Regions from separate parts of the Microbacterium sp. H37-C3 genome, predicted to be linked through region 2. Evidence: predicted binding sites of a transcription regulator. Region 2 holds the regulator's gene; each other region holds the start of a gene.
The links. The regulator LexA, encoded in region 2, represses DNA repair genes until DNA is damaged. The targets are predictions, from matches to a motif close to TCGAACANNTGTTCGA.
Positions count from the first base shown of each region.

Region 1: O1W71_RS13555 (HNH endonuclease signature motif containing protein) is a predicted target of LexA. The motif match lies at 1,877-1,892, and genes of this name have one in related genera.
Region 3: O1W71_RS07745 (HNH endonuclease signature motif containing protein) is a predicted target of LexA. The motif match lies at 3,633-3,648, and genes of this name have one in related genera.

Region 1 covers NZ_JAPVLR010000005.1:91,592-97,468, reverse strand. The annotation lists gene O1W71_RS13560 (intradiol ring-cleavage dioxygenase) at 1-412, opposite strand, end outside; gene O1W71_RS13555 (HNH endonuclease signature motif containing protein) at 520-1,842, opposite strand; gene O1W71_RS13550 (DUF3140 domain-containing protein) at 2,040-2,372, shown strand; gene O1W71_RS13545 (alpha/beta fold hydrolase) at 2,417-3,223, shown strand; gene O1W71_RS13540 (GIY-YIG nuclease family protein) at 3,243-3,698, opposite strand; gene O1W71_RS13535 (NADP-dependent oxidoreductase) at 3,738-4,661, opposite strand; gene O1W71_RS13530 (acyl-CoA synthetase) at 4,781-5,431, shown strand; gene O1W71_RS13525 (amino acid transporter) at 5,428-5,757, shown strand; gene purB (adenylosuccinate lyase) at 5,838-5,877, opposite strand, start outside.
Region 2 covers NZ_JAPVLR010000001.1:926,773-932,649, reverse strand. The annotation lists gene O1W71_RS04645 (prolyl oligopeptidase family serine peptidase) at 1-1,804, opposite strand, end outside; gene lexA (transcriptional repressor LexA) at 1,906-2,571, opposite strand; gene O1W71_RS04635 (LysM peptidoglycan-binding domain-containing protein) at 2,828-3,187, shown strand; gene O1W71_RS04630 (histidinol-phosphate transaminase) at 3,259-4,344, shown strand; gene hisB (imidazoleglycerol-phosphate dehydratase HisB) at 4,341-4,946, shown strand; gene hisH (imidazole glycerol phosphate synthase subunit HisH) at 4,943-5,605, shown strand; gene priA (bifunctional 1-(5-phosphoribosyl)-5-((5-phosphoribosylamino)methylideneamino)imidazole-4-carboxamide isomerase/phosphoribosylanthranilate isomerase PriA) at 5,664-5,877, shown strand, end outside.
Region 3 covers NZ_JAPVLR010000002.1:578,848-584,724, forward strand. The annotation lists gene O1W71_RS07735 (L-serine ammonia-lyase) at 80-1,489, shown strand; gene O1W71_RS07740 (Hsp20/alpha crystallin family protein) at 1,640-2,065, shown strand; gene O1W71_RS07745 (HNH endonuclease signature motif containing protein) at 2,204-3,598, opposite strand; gene O1W71_RS07750 (MarR family winged helix-turn-helix transcriptional regulator) at 3,733-4,164, opposite strand; gene O1W71_RS07755 (DUF2207 domain-containing protein) at 4,200-5,877, shown strand, end outside.

The DNA of each region.
Region 1 (5,877 bases), on a different contig from region 2:
CGCCGCCCTCCAGGGACGATCGGATGTCGCTGCGGACGATGCCGGAGCGCTCGAGGACGTCGGGCCCGTTCGAGCCGTCGCCGGGGTAGGGGCCGGCGGTCTCGTCAGGGATCTCGCCGGCGGGCAGGCCCGAGTTCGCGACGGCTGTCGCGGACGGTGTTGCGGTGGGTGTCGCGGTCGGTGTCGCCGTGGGTGATGCGGCGGGCGAGGCCGTCGCCGTGGGAGTGCAGGCCGCGAGAGCCGCGGCGCCCAAGCCGAGGCCGGCGAGGCTCAGCATGGAACGCCGGGTCATCAGCGTGCGGATGTCGAACGGGGCGCCCTGATCGACGACCTCGTCGTCGGCGCGGTCGAGCAGGCGGCCCTCGTAGGCCGGTCCCGCGGGCGTGTGATCGGGTTCGGGGATGCGGCTCACGTCTGACTCCTCGGTCGGTTGTGCACCGAGCATCGCCCGCCAGCCCATCCGTATCGTTGGATAGACCTATGCGCCGGATATGAGACCCGCGCGAGACCGCCGCGCTGTCAGAAGGGTGGTCTCTCCGGTGGTCCGCCCGTGTCGATGGTGAAGCAGACCGCGGGTATGGGGACGTCTTCGCGGTAGACCCGGCCGAGGGGTGAGGTCCATTCGAGGACCCCTCCGCCGACCTGCCGGACCTCCCACTTGGTGAACTGCTTCATGGAGTGGTGTCTTTGGCAGAGGTGGGCGAGGTTGAAGATGTGGGTGTGCCCGCCCAGGGCATGGTCGATGGTGTGGTCGAGTTCGCAGCGGATCGCGGCCCGTCGGCATCCGGGGAACCGGCAGTGCTGATCCCGTGCCATCAGGAGCTTCTTCATCGAAGCCGTGGGCCGGTAGGTGTCGATCTCGACCGGTGTGCGGGTGACGGGGTCGATGAAGAGCCGGTCCCACTCGCTGACCTGCCCGGCGAGCTCGCGCGCCGTGTCGGCATCGATCAGCGCAGCGCCCACGGCTTCGGCGGGGTTCTCGTCACGCCCCATCAACGTCTCGGCGGTGACGGCGACCTGAACGCGTGCGCGGATCGCGCCGAGCCCACCGGCCCGGTCGGTTCCGTAGGTCGGGTCAACTACGGGCGCCCCGCCGAGGACGAGGTCACCGAGGATGTCGGCCCGCAGCTGATCCATCGTCCGGGTATCGTCGGGCTCGCCTTCCCCTGCCCCATCAGCACGGGCATCCTTCACGGACTGTCCCATCTGCGTGAGCCGGTCAAGCATCCCCGCGGCAATGACCGTCGGAAGGTTGGCGACGAGGTTCGACATCCCGTCCGTTCCGTGGAACACGCGAACGCACCGCTCCGCTGCCGCAGCCTTGTGCCGCTCGGTGAAGTTCTGCGGGTGAAGCCGGGCCGCCAGAGCCTCCAGCGCACCCCGCACCCGCGACGGCACATCCCGCTCGCACACCGTGATCGCGGCTGCATCGTACGCCGACCGCACCTCGTCAGGCACCCGCGCGCCGACCCGCACGACCACATCCACGTGTCCGCGTTCGATCCGCCGCTGGGCCCACGCCTCGAACACGGCCGGGTAGTCGTCGATGACCGTCATCGCGTGGTCGATCTCGCCCTGCAGCCGCCGGTCCGTCAACCGCGCCATGCCCGCTGCTTCGGCCGCGACCGACCGCAGCTCCATGTCCGACGCCATCCCCTGCACGCCGTCACGCCGCGCCTCACGCAACGCCGACCGGCCCAGTTCCGTCAACGCCCGAACCCGCGCGACATCCCCGGCGTGGACCAGGTCGAGCGCCTCCGCGAACACGGAGAACGCTTCGGCATGCGGCGACGCATCCGCGACACCGTCACCCCCGAGCCCGCTACCGCTGTTCGATGTCATGTTCCCATGATGTCAGCACCCTCCGACATCCGCATCGAATATTCGTTCCACGGTGGATAAGTCGCTGAGCAAGCGAATTGTGCAGGAAACGCCCAACCCGCCGACGACAAAAACCACGAAAAGGCGGCATAAACGCGCTGACTCATCGTGCTGTCAAGAGGATGCGGCCGGGCAGACGCCGCGGGCACCATCGCACCATGAGCGACGACGACGACCAGACGCGGCACGACTTCCGCGACGCCGTGAACATGAGCCCCGCCGAGCTCGAGAAATGGCTCGACACCGACGAGTCGAAGGAGGTCGGTCAGAAGGACGGCGGCGGTGAATCGACGGGCCACCAGTCGGGCCGGCGCATCGTCGACCTCCTGCGCACCAAAAAGGACGACCTCACCGAGTCGGACCTGAAGCACATGCGCAAAGTCGTCGGCTACGTCAACCGGCACCTCGCACAGCGCCCCTCGGGCGACATCACCGAGACCGCCTGGCGCTACTCGCTCATGAACTGGGGTCACGATCCCGCGAAGAAGTGACCGCCTCCGCCGAGCAGGCCTCCGCTGAGCAGGAGAATGGAACCGTGAGCATCCCCGCGTCCTCCGGTCTGACCGAGCTGCCCGAACCGCGATTCGTCCTCGTGGGCGAGGACGGCCACCGCATCGCCACCTACTCGTGGGGAGAGGACGACCTTCCGACGGTGGTCGTCGTGCACGGCTTCGCGTCGAACACGAAGGACAACTGGGTCTCGACCGGTTGGGTGCGCGACCTGCAGCGCGCCGGCTTCCGCGTCCTCGGCCTCGATCAGCGAGGACACGGTGCGAGTGACAAGCCGCATCGTGCCGCCGACTACGACCTGCACCAGCTCGCCTCCGACGTCGAGGCGGTGCTCGACACCTACCTCGTCGACACGGCGATGTACGTCGGGTACTCCCTGGGAGCGCGCGTGGGCTGGGAGGTGCTGCAGGACTTCTCCGCGCGCATCACCCGCGGCGTGCTGGGCGGCGTGCCCGACGGCATCCCGCTCGCCCGCCTCGACATCGATCAGGTGCGAGCGCTCGTCGAGAACGGTACCGAGGTGACCGATCCGGTCACGCAGAACTACGTGCGGCTCACCGAGCGCGTTCCCGGCAACGACCTGCGCGCGCTGCTCGCGATCGCCGGCGGGATGCGCGCCTCGGGCACGGTGGACCCCGACCCCGCCAACGCGCCGGAGCAGCCCGTGCTGTTCGCCACAGGTTCTCGTGACGCGATCATCGAGGGATCGAAGGCCCTCGCCGCCGCCACCCCGCAGGGACGCTTCGTCGAGATCCCCGATCGGCATCACTTCAATGCGCCCGGCTCGCGGGTGTTCCGTCAGACCGCGATCGAGTTCCTCACCGGAGGATGACGCGGCGGCGGACGTCGCCTCACGACGACGCCCGTCGGTAGGCGTCGCCGAGCCAGCGGTCGTAGGCCAGCCACGGCTCGGATGCCGCTGCCCGCAGCGTCTCGATGTGCGCGGTCAACGGACCGGTGAGCGTGAACCACTCGCCGCCCTCTCGCAGTGCCGCGAACTCGCGGTGTCGCTGCTGTTCGAGGGGCCGACCGCCGCGCTCGAATGCGAGGAGCTCGTCATGTCGGATGGCGGCGAGCCGCTGCCGTGGCCGCTCGCTCGTGCCGATCTTCACGCGGGCGCCGAATCGCAGGTAGTAGACGACGGCCACGACCGGGCGGGGCAGGTCGGCATCGAAAGCGTCGCCGAGTCGCCACCCGCAGCGCTGACACAGCCAATGCCCCGTGTCGGCGTCGACCTCGCCCACCCGCCCGCCGCAGACCCGGCACGGGAACGGCATCTCGGATGCGTCGAGGCTCGAGGCGGGCACGACTCCAGGATCCCGCCCGCCTCCGACATCCACCCGCCGTCAGACCGTGACGACGATCTTGCCGCGAGTGTGCCCCTCTTCCAGCCGCGCGTACGCCGCCGCGGCGTCGTCGAGCGGGAAGGTCTCGGCGACCTCGACCCGCAGCGAGCCGTCGGCCGCAAGACGCGCGAGCTCGGCGAGCTGGGAGGCATCCGGGCGCACCCAGATGTAGTTGCCGCCGAACTCGGATGCCGCGCGCGGGTCGGCGATCGAGGTGACGACGCCGCCCTCGCGCAGCAGGTCGTTCGTGGAGTCGAGCGAGCTTCCGCCGGCGAAATCGAGCACGACGTCAACGCCCTCGGGAGCGATCTCGCGCACCCGGTCGGCGAGGCCGTCGCCGTAGACCACGGGCTCGGCGCCGAGCTCGCGGAGGTAGTCGTGGTTGCGCTCCGACGCGGTGCCGATCACGCGCGCGCCGCGCAGGCGCGCGAGCTGCACGCCGAACGAGCCCACGCCGCCGGCCGCGCCGTGGATGAGCACGGTCGCCCCCTCGCCGACGGCCGACCGCTCGATCGCCTGCAGCGCGGTCAGGCCGGTGAGGGGGATCGCGGCGGCCGCGGTGAACTCGAGACCCTCCGGCTTGCGCGTGGCGGTGCGCACGGGAACAGCCATGTATTCGGCGACCGATCCGCCGCTCACGACATCGGCGCGGGCGTAGGCCAGCACCGGGTCGCCGACCTCGAACTCGGGAGTGTCCAGTCCCACCTTCTCCACGACGCCCGCGACATCCCAGCCCGGCACCGCCGGCAGCTGAACGTCGAGCAGGCCCTGGAGGTATCCCTCGCGCACCTTGTAGTCGACGGGGTTCAGGCCCGCGGCCACCACGCGCACCACCAGGGTGTCGGGTCCGATGTGGGGCATCTCCCGATCGGTGATCTCGAAGCGGTCGTTGCCGCCGAACTCGTTGTACGTCAGTGCCTTCATGCGCAGGACAAACGCCGGGGCGGCCGACAGGATTCCCGACGGGATGCCGCTGACGGGCGCTCTCTCGGGGCGGACGCGTAGAATCGGGGGCATCCCGTTCTGAAACGCGAGAGTCCGCCGTGTCTGCAGCATCCGCCGCCCGCACCTTCGAGGTGCGGCATGTCCAGCTCGCGCGCGCCCTTTTCGCGGCCGTCGCCGCCGTCATGATCACGTTCTCGCCCGATCACTCCGCCGCCGTGGGCATGTCGGTGTTCGGCGGGTTCGCCACCGCGACGGCGATCGTCTTCTTCGTCGGAGCGTGGCTGACGCGCCGCGCGGGCCGGCGTGCGCTGCCGATCGCCCTCGGGGCGGTCACCCTCGTCGCCGCGATCCTCGCTGGCATCCCGCCGTTGCGGACGACGACCGGCTTCTTCGTCATCGTCATCTCGTGGGCCGCGATCACGGGGGCCATAGAGCTGATCGGCGGCATCCGCGGTCGCCGCTCCGGAGCTCCGGCCGCGCGCGACGAGGTGCTCATCGGTGCGATCACCCTCCTGCTGGTGGTCGGCCTGCTGCTGGTCAACCCGGCCTACCGCCTCGATTACGTCATCGAGGAGGCCGGCGCCTTCACGCTCACCGGCATCACCATCGGCGTCGGGCTGTTCGGCGGCTACGCCGCGATCGTGGCGGTCTTCCTCGGAATCGCCGGCTTCTCGCCGCGGCGCGAGGAGCTCGCGCCCGCGGCATCCGTCCCGTCATCCCCCTCGTCCGATCCGGAGGTCGCATCGTGAGCGGCGAACACCCCACCCGCCGCGAGATCATGCGTCCGGTCCAGCTGCTGGGCCTCGCGTTCGTCGCGGCGATCTTCTCGGGTGTCATCACCCTCGTGTCGATGGGCGCGTTCCAGGCGCTCCCGCGCGAGTCCGTCGAGCGTGCCGTGGTCGTCGCCCTGATCGTGGCGGGGATCGCCTTCATCGCGACGCTCGTGATCATCGCGCTGCTGATGCTCGCCGTCGATCCTGCTCAGGTGAGCAAGCGCGTCGACCGCCCCGTGCTGTACCCCGACGAGTCGGAGACCCCCGACGACTCGGCGTCCGGCTCGTCGCCCCGGCGCTGATTCAGCCGCCGAGCGCGTACCGTTCACACGAAAACGCACCGCCCCCCGAGCGTGCTCGGCGGGGCGGTGCGTTTTCGGCGTCAACCGAGGCGTGAGACCAGGTCGTCGGCGAGGCCGGCG
Region 2 (5,877 bases):
CCGCGTACAGGACATAGGCGTGGGGCACGCCCTGCGCGACGAGTGCGTCGCGGATGGCCTCGGCCTGCGCCGGCGGCACGACGGCGTCCTCGTCGCCCTGGAGAAGCAGCAGCGGCACGCGGAACCCCTCGGCGTGGCTCAGCGGCGACCGCTCGATGTACACGTGCTCCGCTTCGGGAAGGGGACCGATCAGGCCGTCGAGGTAGCGCGCCTCGAAATCGTGGGTCTCGGCCGCGAGGGCGCGGGCATCGCCGACGCCGTAGCGCGAGACCCCCGCGCCGAACACGTCCGTGCCGACGAGCGCCGCCAACACGGTCCAGCCACCGGCCGACCCGCCCTCGATCGCGAGCCGTGACGCATCGGCGAGTCCGTCGGCGGCGAGGCCGCGTGCCGCCGCCGCGACGTCATCGACGTCGACGACGCCCCACTGGCCCTTCAGCCGTTCACGGTATGACCGGCCGTACCCGGTCGACCCGCCGTAGTTCACGTCGAGCACGCCGATGCCTCGGCTGGTGAAGTAGGCCGCCTTGGCGTCGGCGGTACCGCCCACGTGCGACGTCGGCCCGCCGTGCACCCAGACGAGGTACGGCGGCAGCTCGTCGGTCGGCGCCGTGACATCGGGGTTTGTCGGCGGATAGGCGAAAGCGTGCACCGGGCCGTGGGGACCCTCGGTGGTGATCTGACGGGCATGGGGGATCCATGCCTCGTCGATATCAGGGGTTCCGCCGCGCACCGCTGTCGGCTCGCCGCTGTCGAGATCGACCAGCCAGAGCCCGCTCGCCCCGGGCATGGCGCCGCTCACGAGGGCGCGGCTGCCGCGGACGTCCTCGATCTGCAGTCGAGCGGTGGCGGGGAAGGGGAGCGGGATCGCGCCGCCGTCGCGGTCGATGATCACGAGCTGGTCCGAGCCGTGCGTGCGGACGGCCACGACGCGGCCGTCGTCGAGCGGCGCGTACCACCGGGTGCCGAGGACCCACAGGCCACCACCCGTGTCGGCGTCGGCGGGGGAGACCGCGACGGGTGCCGCACCGGTCGCGGGGTCGACGCGATGGAGGTTCCAGCGCCCCGTCGGCTCGTCGAGCAGCAGCAGCTGGCCGTCCGATGTCCATTCCGGCTGCAGCGCGGCCGTGCTGCCGCCGGCTACCTCGCGGACACGATCCGGGGCGTCGAGCTCGATGACACGGATGCGGGTGCGGTCCCAGGGCATGTCGGGGTGATCCCACGCCACCCACGCGAGCTGTGATCCGTCGGGTGACAGTGCCGGCTGAGCCACGAAGTCGCTGCCCCCGGCGAGCTCCGTCACTCCCGCTTCGTCGCCCCTCGCGGCGTTCTCATCGCTGCTCGCGCCGTCGATCCGCACGATGTGTCGTTCCGGAGTGCGCCCCGGGCGCTCGCGCTCGCGCACCGCGAGGAGCGCGGCGTGCTGCCAGCGGAGACCGCCGTAGTGGGTGCCGCTCTCCTCGGGAGTGAGCGCCTCGGGCTCGCCGCCCGGGCGGAGGCGTCGAATGCGCTGGTCCGACTTGTCGACGAAGAACAGCTCGCCGTCGTCGGACGCCGTCCAGGCGCCGCCGCCATACTCGTGCACACGCGATCGCGCGTTCCCGGGCGCGGGGAGGACGACCTCTACAGAATCGTCGCGGCGGCGCATGACGGCGACGCGACCGGCCTCATCGGGAAGGGATTCGCCCCACCAGATCTCATCCCCGACGAAGCGCGCGCCGTCGAGGCGCAACGAGGACGCGCTGGCCCACGAGGCGGTCAGGGGGGAGGGCCAAGAACCGTACGGGAGTTGCTGCTGCGACATACCGCCACGCTACGCGAGCGGATCCGGGTCGTGCCGGGCGACGGGAGGGGATGCCGCCGAGTCGCGGCATCCCCTCCCGCAGTTCCGTCGGTGCGGCGAGGTCAGACCGTGCGGAGGACGGCGACGACCTTGCCGAGGATGGTGGCGTCATCGCCGAGGATCGGCTCGAACGCCGAGTTGCGGGGGAGGAGCCAGGTGTGGCCGTCGCGCTGACGGAGCGTCTTGACGGTGGCCTCGCCGTCGAGCATGGCCGCGACGATCTCGCCGTTGTCGGCGGTCGCCTGTGCCCGCACGACGACCCAGTCGCCGTCGCAGATGGCGGCGTCGATCATGGAGTCGCCGACGACCTTGAGCATGAACAGCTCGCCCTTGCCGACGAGCTGACGCGGCAGGGGGAAGATCTCCTCGACCTGCTGGTCGGCGGTGATCGGGACGCCCGCCGCGATGCGGCCCACGAGCGGCACGAGGGCGGCGTCGCCGAGGGCAGGCGCGGCGTCGGCGGGGTTCTCGCCGGCCGTGCCGGGGAGGTCGATGAGGACCTCCATTGCGCGGGTCTTGCCGGGGTCGCGGCGGAGGTATCCGCTCAGCTCGAGCTGGTTCAGCTGGTGGGTGACGCTCGACAGCGACTTGAGGCCGACGGCGTCGCCGATCTCGCGCATGCTCGGCGGGTAGCCGTTGCGGGCGATCGCGTGCTGGATCACCTCGAGGATCGCGAGCTGCTTATCGCTCAGATTCTTCCGTCGTCGCGTCTGCGGCTTCTCGCTCATACCGCCGGTCTCCTGTCGTCGCGCCCCGTCCCCGACCCGATGTCGGAGGTTCGTGGTGGGCTCTCGCTGTCGAAAAGGTAGCCCGATCCGACAGCGACATCACGGAACGCTCCGCGTGTCTCTTCGATCGGTCTCCGATTTCGGTGGGTGGTTGACACCACACAATATCGAAGATACGTTCGGAACCGAAGTTCGCACCCGCCTCTCCCGGCCGAGAGGCGGGAGCGAATCTTCCTACCGCTCCCGAGGAGATGTCATGACCACGATCGATGCCCGCTTCGCACCGGCCCCCCGCACCCGTCTGCGCCTGACGCGCCGCGGACGCCGCGTCATCGCAGCGATCGCCGCACTTCCCGCCGTCGTCGCCGTCACCGCTGCCGTGCTCTCCGGCGGGGGAGCACTCGCCTCCAACGAGGCGGGCGCGCCCGAGGGGTCGTTCACGACGGTGACCGTCATGTCGGGCGAATCGCTCTGGTCGATCGCTGAAGAGGTGGCGCCGGCCGCCGACCCCCGTGACGTCGTCGACGCCATCATCCGGCTGAACGCCCTCGGCTCTGGTCAGCTCGAGGCAGGCCAGACACTCGCCATCCCCGCCGAGTACGACGCCGCGAGCTGAAGCCCGCCGTCTTCGGCGCAGAAGCTGGGATGCGGCCACGCCGGACTCGGACGCGGCCTAGCATGGGTGGGATGAGCCCGAGTCTGGATGATCTGCCCCTCAGAGACGATCTGCGAGGCCTCACCCCGTACGGCGCCCCGCAGGCGCCGCTTCCGGTCGCGCTGAACGTCAACGAGAACACGCATCCCGTTCCCGAAGAGGTCGCCGACGACATCCTGGATGCCGTCGCCCGTGCCCTGCGCGACGTCAACCGCTATCCCGACCGCGAGTTCACGCACCTCCGCGAGTCCTTCGCCGAGTACCTCGGTCACGGCCTCACCCCCGATCGCATCTGGGCCGCGAACGGATCGAACGAGGTGCTGCAGCACCTGCTCCAGGCCTTCGGCGGCCCGGGGCGCACCGCCATGGGCTTCGGCCCCACGTACTCGATGTACCCGCTGCTGACGCGAGCCACCGGCGCGCAGTACGTCGCGGGCACGCGCGGCCCCGACTTCACGCTCGACCCGGCCTCCGCTGCGGCGCAAGTCTCCGAACTGCGCCCCGACGTCGTCTTCCTCTGCGCGCCCAACAACCCGACCGGCACGCCGCTCGGTCTCGACGTCATCGAGGCGGTGTACGACGCCACCGACGGCATCGTGATCGTCGACGAGGCCTATCAGGAGTTCGCGCCGCGCGAGAGCCCCTCCGCGCTGACGCTGCTCGGCGAGCGGGAGCGCCTGGTCGTCTCACGCACGATGAGCAAGGCGTTCGCCTTCGCCGGTGCGCGCGTCGGCTATCTCGCCGCCGACGCGACCCTCATCGACGCCCTGCGTCTCGTCCGCCTGCCGTACCACCTCAGCGCCCTCACGCAGGCGGCGGCGACAGCCGCGCTGTCGCACTCGTCGACGATGCTCCGGATGGTGGACGAGATCGTCGCGCAGCGCGATCGGATGTCGGCGACGCTCGATGCCCTCGGGTACCACGCCTACGAGAGCTGGACGAACTTCGTCCTGTTCGACGGGGTCGACGACCCGCGCGCCACCTGGCAGGCGCTCTACGATCGCGGCATCCTCGTCCGCGACGTCGGCATCCCGCACAGCCTGCGCGTCAGTGCCGGTACGGAAGACGAGACGACCGCGTTCCTCGAAGCACTGGCGTCGATAGACTCGGAGGCATGACCAGCCCCCGAACGGCCAGCATCCGTCGTGCCACGAGCGAGTCGAGTGTCGAACTCGAGCTCGACCTCGACGGGACCGGGATCAGCACGATCGAGACGACCGTGCCGTTCTTCGATCATCTGCTGACGGCGTTCGCGAAGCACTCGCTCACCGACCTGACTGTGCGCGCGACGGGCGACACGCACATCGACGCGCACCACACGGTCGAGGATGTCGCGATCGTGCTCGGGCAGGCGCTGCGCTCTGCGCTGGGCGACAAGTCGGGCATCTCGCGCTACGGCGATGCGCTCGTGCCCCTCGACGAGGCGCTCGCGCAGGCTGTCGTCGACATCTCCGGGCGTCCCTACCTCGTGCACACGGGAGAGCCCGAGGGATACGAGTACCACCTCATCGGCGGGCACTTCACGGGGTCGCTCGTGCGGCACACGTTCGAGGCGATCGCGTTCAACGCGGGCCTGACGATGCACGTCCGCGTGCTCGGCGGACGCGACCCGCACCACATCGCCGAGGCGGAGTACAAGGCCTTCGCCCGTGCCTTCCGGCAGGCCAAGGCGCTCGATCCGCTCGTGCACGGCATCCCCAGTACGAAGGGCGCTCTATGACCGAGGGTGACACGACCGGACGCGCGCCGCTCGTCGCCGTCCTCGATTACGGCTCGGGCAACATCCACTCGGCCGTCAAGGCCCTCTCCGCCGCGGGTGCGGACGCCCGACTGACCTCCGATCGTGGTCTCATCCGTGATGCGGACGGTCTTCTCGTTCCCGGCGTCGGTGCGTTCAGCGCGGTCATGGCCGCCCTGCGCGAGAGCCGCGGCGACGAGATCATCGAGCGGCGCCTGGCCGGGGGTCGCCCGGTGTTGGGCATCTGCGTCGGCATGCAGATCATGTTCGGCAACGGCGTCGAGCGCGGCGATGACACCGAGGGCCTCGGGCAATGGCCGGGCACCGTCACCGAACTGCAGGCGCCCGTGCTGCCCCACATGGGCTGGAACACCGTTCGTGCCGGGGCGGGGTCGACGCTGTTCGACGGGCTGCAGGACGAGCGCTTCTACTTCGTGCACTCGTACGGCGCCCAGGACTGGAGCCTCGAGGTCATGAAGCCCTTCGCCGAGCCCGTGCTGACCTGGTGCGACTACGGCGCGCCCTTCCTCGCGGCCGTCGAGAACGGACCGCTCTCGGCGACGCAGTTCCACCCCGAGAAGTCGGGGGCCGCCGGCATCCGTCTCCTCGCCAATTGGATCGGCGCCCTGCCGCGCCACTAGTCTCCCTCTGGTGCGCTCGCGTGGACGAGCGTGCATCCCGACCCACCCCTGGAATGTGATGAACGACTTCGCGTCCACCCCCGAACTGATCCTCCTGCCCGCCGTCGACGTCGCCGACGGGAAGGCCGTGCGCCTGACCCAGGGCGAGGCCGGCAGCGAGACGACCTACGGCGACCCCGTCGATGCGGCGCTCGCCTGGGCCAAGCAGGGTGCGCAGTGGATCCATCTCGTCGACCTCGACGCGGCCTTCGGCCGAGGCAACAACACCGCCG
Region 3 (5,877 bases), on a different contig from region 2:
GATAGGCGTACAGTGCGCCCGACAGCAGCCCCTTGACGCCGCCGGGCCCGTACGGCAGATGCTGGCGTAGCCTGGGCGAGTGAGCGCTTACGTCTCGGCGTTCGAGCTGTTCTCCATCGGTGTAGGACCCTCGAGCTCCCACACGGTCGGCCCGTTGCGTGCTGCCCGTGCTTTCGTCGTCAGGCTGGAGGCCGCGGGGCGGCTTCCCGAGGTCGCACGTGTCGGCTGCGTGCTGTACGGGTCGCTCGGAGCGACCGGGATCGGGCACGGCACGCCCGACGCCGTGGTCGCAGGGCTACAGGGTCATGCGCCCGAGACTGTCGATCCCGACGTGGTTCGCGGCGCGTGGACCGAATGGGTCGACGGGTCGCCCCTGGTGCTCGCGGGGTGGCACGCGGTGCCGTTCTCGCGGAGCGACGTGACCTTCGAACCGCGGACGCGGCTTCCGGAGCATCCCAACGCGATGACCCTGAGCGCGTGGGACGCCGCGGGCGATCTCGTCGCGTCGGAAACGTATCTCTCGGTCGGGGGTGGCTTCATCCGACGCGCAGGCGAAGCCGCCGAGGCGGGCGGGCGGCGCGGAGGTTCGGGCGCTGTCGTCTGGCCGTATCGGTTCAGCACCGCGGCGGAGCTGCTCGAGCTGTGCGAGCGCGAGCAGATGAGCATCGCCGGCCTGGCGCGCCGCAACGAGGAGGCACTCCGACCCGAGGCCGAGGTCGCTGCCGGCCTCGACGCGATCTGGGATGCCATGGCGGGGTGCGTCGAGGCGGGGCTTCGAGCCGACGGCACCTTGCCGGGGATGCTGCGCGTGCGGCGCCGGGCGGGGGCGATGCGGGCGCAGCTCGAACAGGCGGAGGCGGCCGGCGGGCGTGAGCTGCCGGGGGAGTGGCTCGGTGCTTTCGCGCTCGCCGTCAACGAGGAGAACGCGTCGGGTGGACGCGTGGTCACCGCGCCCACCAACGGTGCCGCAGGAATCCTTCCGGCGGTGGCTATGTGCTGGTGGCGGTTCGCGGCGGAGTCGCGGCTCGCGTCGGAGGATCTGGATCGGCGCCGCGGCATCAGGCGGTTCCTGTTGACCGCGACGGCTCTGGGGTCGCTGTTCAAGGCGAACGCGTCCATCTCCGGTGCGGAGGGTGGCTGCCAGGCCGAGGTCGGATCTGCGTGCGCGATGGCGGCGGGAGGCCTGACGGCGGTCATGGGCGGCAACAGCGCGCAGATCGAGAATGCGGCGGAGATCGCGATGGAGCACCACCTCGGGCTCACGTGCGACCCGGTCGGTGGCCTCGTGCAGATCCCGTGCATCGAGCGCAACGCGATCGCGGCATCGACGGCGGTCACCGCGGCGCGACTCGCGTTGCGGGGTGACGGGCAGCATTACGTGTCGCTGGATGCCGTCGTCGAGACGATGCGCCAGACCGGGATCGACATGTCGCACAAGTACAAGGAGACGAGCGAGGGCGGTCTCGCCGTGAACGTCGTCGAGTGCTGAGAGGCCCTCTCGCGCCCCGTCTTCGGGGCGCTGTTCGCTGTGCGAGAACCCTTGGCACTCGATGGGGGAGAGTGCTAATCTGGATGCAGTTGAGCCGAGACGGCTCAACTTTCAGATCTCAACACGAAGCATCAGAGAAGGGAAAGATCGATGGCTACTTATGACCCGTTCCGCGACCTCGACCGCATCGCCTCGAGCCTCTTCGACACGCGCCGCGGCCCCCGTCGCATGCCGATGGACCTCTACCGTGACGGCGACCACTACGTGATGACCGCCGACCTGCCCGGCATCGACCCGGGCTCGGTCGACATCGACGTCGACGGCCAGCTGCTGACCATCCGCGCCGAGCGAACGCTCGCGAGCGGTGACGGAGTGAAGTGGATCACGCGCGAGCGTGAAGCCGCGAGCTTCCTGCGTCAGCTGAACCTCGGCCAGGGTGTCGACACGGAAGGCATCGCCGCGACCTACAACAACGGCGTCCTGACCGTGACCATCCCGGTCAGCGAGAAGGCCAAGCCGCGCAAGGTCGAGGTCACGACCGACGCAGCCGCGCCGGTGGTGCCGATCGAGAACTGATCGCGCAGATCCGCGTTCGCACGACGGGCGGCCGCAGCTCTTTCGGGGGCGGCGGCCGCCCCTTCGCGTATATCCCCCAGCGCCCGCGACCGATTCGAAGGTGCGCGATGCGCGCGCCCGACTGCGTGGCTGCAGCCCTCAGAAGGGTGGCGGTTCGTCCGCCGGCGGTCCGCCGCGTGTCGCATCCGGTGGCGGGTCCGTGGTGGCGATGGTGAAGCAGACGGCCGGTATGGGGACGTCTTCGCGGTAGACCCGGCCGAGGGGTGAGGTCCATTCGAGGACCCCGCCACCGACCTGCCGAACCTCCCACTTCGTGAACTGCTTCATCGAGTGGTGTCGCTGGCACAGGTGGGCGAGGTTGAAGATGTGGGTGTGCCCGCCGAGGGCGTGGTCGATGGTGTGGTCGAGCTCGCAGCGGATCGCGGCTCTGCGGCATCCGGGGAACCGGCAGTGCTGATCCCGGGCCATCAGGAGTTTCTTCATCGAAGCCGTGGGCCGGTAGGCGTCGATCTCGACCGGGGTGCGGGTGACCGGGTCGATGAACAACCGGTCCCACTCCGACACCTGCCCCGCGAGCTGCCGCACGGTCTCGGCATCAACGAGCCCGGCCCCGACTGCTTCGGCGGGGTTCTCGTCACGCCCCATTAACGTCTCCGCCGTGACCGCGACCTGAACGCGCGCCCGGATCGCCCCGAGCCCACCGGCCCGATCGGTCCCATACGTCGGATCGACGACCGGCGCCCCGCCGAGCACCAGGTCGCCCAGGATGTCGGCGCGCAGCTGATCCATCGTCCGCGTGTCGGCGGGCTCAGCCGCCTCCGCAGCATCCGCCGCCCCCGCGGCATCCGCTCCCCCCTCCGGACCAGTCGCGACCCGCGCGTCCTTCACCGACTGCCCCATCTGCGTGAGTCGGTCGAGCATCCCCGCGGCGATGACCGTCGGAAGGTTCGCGACGAGATTCGACATCCCATCCGACCCGTGGAACACCCGCACGCACCGCTCCGCCGCCGCGGCCTTGTGCCGCTCCGTGAACGTCTGCGTATGCAACCGGGCCGCCAACGCGTCCAGCGCACCCCGCACCCGCGACGGCACATCCCGCTCGCACACCGCGATCGCGGCCTCCGCGAACGACCCCCGGACCTCCGCAGGCACTCCCGCGCCGACCCGCACGACCACATCCACGTGTCCGCGTTCGATCCGCCGCTGCACCCACGCCTCGAACACCGCGGGGTAGTCGTCGATGACGGTCATCGCGTGGTCGATCTCGCCCTGCAGCCGCCGGTCCGTCAACCGCGCCATGCCCGCTGCTTCGGCCGCGACCGACCGCAAGTCCATGTTCGACGCCATACCCCGCACCCCGTCGCGGCGCGCGTCGTGCAGGGCGGCATGACCCAGGTCGGCCAGCGCCCGGGTGCGAGCGATGTCAGCGGCGTGAGAGAGGTCAAGGGCCTCCGCGTATCTCGCAAAAGCGAGCGCTTGCGACGGCGTGACGTCGTCGCGTCGCGCCTCGCCACCCCCGTCACTCGCCGTCATGTTCCCATTGTGACAGCGGGGTACGACATCCGAGTCGAACCTATGTTCGGTTGTCGAAAGTCGGGGCACCGTTCCGCCTGGGGAGGAAACGACCCCGAGCGACACCGCGCGACCGGCTCCGGTCCGCGCGGTCGTCAGGACAGACGTCGCAGCTTCGTCGTCAGCTGCTCGAGCTGCTCGAGCTCTTCGGTCGACAGCACCGACATGCGTTCGGCGATGGAGCGGCCGTGGGCGGCGGCGAGTCGACGAAACGCCGACAGCCCCTCCGGCGTCGCCGTGAGCATTGCGCCGCGGCCATCCGTCGGGTCGCCGCACTTGGTGATGAGGCCGCGCGCGACCATCCGATCGACCAGGCGCGAGACGCTCGGCTGGCTGATGAGCATGTTCGCGGTGACGTCTCGCAGGCGAGCGCGATGGCCCGTGCCTCGCGCGACCGTCAGGAGCACGTCGTACTCGGCCTGGGTCAGCTCATCGCCGGCGAAGTCATTGCTGATGTCGTCGAAGATCTCGTGCTGCGCGCGGAAGAGACTCTCCCACGCGGCAACGGCGCGACGACGATCGTTCATGGCGACAACTTTACTGCCCGCCTAAGCTGGTCGGCATGATGCGTCGCGCCCGGGCGGCACTCGCGATCGGGGTCCTCGTGCTGATCACGGGCCTTTTCGGGCTGGCGGTCCCTGCCGTGGCATCCGCCGACGAATCCGCCGATCTCGACGCCTTCGTCTTCGATTCGCTCGCCGTGGACTACACCCTCAGTCGCGACGAGGACGGCACGGCCAGGATGCGGGTCGTCGAGACCTTCGTCGCCGATTTCCCCCCGTCCGATCAGAACCGGGGCATGCGCCGCCTTCTGCCCGAGACCTACAACGGGCAGCCGCTGCATCCGGAACTCCTCTCGGTCACCGACGAGAACGGCGATGCCCGTCCCGTCGAGACCGACAGCGAAGACGGCACCCTCGGCGTCCTGACGCGCGGGCCCGAGTACCTGCACGGGCCGAACACCTTCGTCTTCACCTACGACCTCGAGAATGTCGTGTGGGACTTCCCGGACACCGGGCTCGAGTTCTACTGGGACGTCAACGGCACCGACTGGAATCAGCCGTTCCGGCAGGTGACGGCCACCTTGCGGGTCGACCCCGCTATCGCGGACGCCCTCGCCGGCCGGCAGGCCTGCTATGTCGGCGAGCAGGACAGCACCACGCCGTGTCCTGAGATCGTCGCCTCACCGGACGGAACCGCGGTCACCGCCTCGGCGACCGACCTCGCGCCGCACGAGACGCTCACTTTCGCCGTCGGGTTCGAGGAGGGCACGTTCGAGGTGTACGACACCGGGTTCCTGGCGTCGCCGCTCGGATGGCTCCAGTCCGGGTCGACGGCGCTGCTCGCCGGCGCCACCGGCTGGGCGCTGCGCAATCGCCGGCGGTACCTCCGCGACGAGCCCGGGCGCCCGACGGTCATCGCCGAGTACGCGCTACCGCGCCGCATCGATGCGATCGACGCGGCGGTGCTGTTGCAGAAGACGTCGAAGGCGATTCCCGCCGAGGTCCTCGAGCTGGCACTGGTGGGCGCCATCCGCATCGTCGACGATGGGAAGAGCCGCTGGGGACGTGCGAAGCTGCAGGCGGAGCTCGTCGATCCTCGGGCCGCCGACGAGAACGGGCGCAGACTCCTGCGCGGCATGTTCCCGCATCACCGTCGTGGCGAGGTCTACCGCTTCGGCTCCTCCGACACCCGGCTGTCCACCGAGACCCAGCGGGCGCTGAAGATGGCCAAAGACAGTCTCCGCGGTCGCGGCATGTACAAGCCCGTGCCGGCGGGAGCGCGTGGCTGGCCCGTCGCCGCATGGGCCCTCGCGGCGAGTCTGGTCATCCTGTTCGGTGCGCTCGCGCTGAACGCTTACGTCCACCCCGCACTGCCCATCGTCGGCATCGTTCTGGCGGCGGCGTCGTTCCTGGTGGTCGTCTTCGCGGTCGCCGGTGAGCCGCTGTCGGACACGGGGGCGGAGATCCGCGACCACCTGCGCGGGCTCGACCTCTTCATCCGGTGGGCCGAAGCCGACCGCATCCGGATGCTGCAATCGCCGACCGGCGCTGAGCGCGAGCCGGTCGCAACGGACGACCCCCGGGAGATGCTCCGGATCTACGAGCGGCTGCTGCCGTACGCCGTGCTGTTCGGCCGCGAGAAGGAGTGGGCTGCGCACCTGACGGCGCTCTACGGCGACGCGGGCATCGCGACGCCGGGGTGGTACGTGGGAACGGCGGCGTTCGATGCGTCGTCGT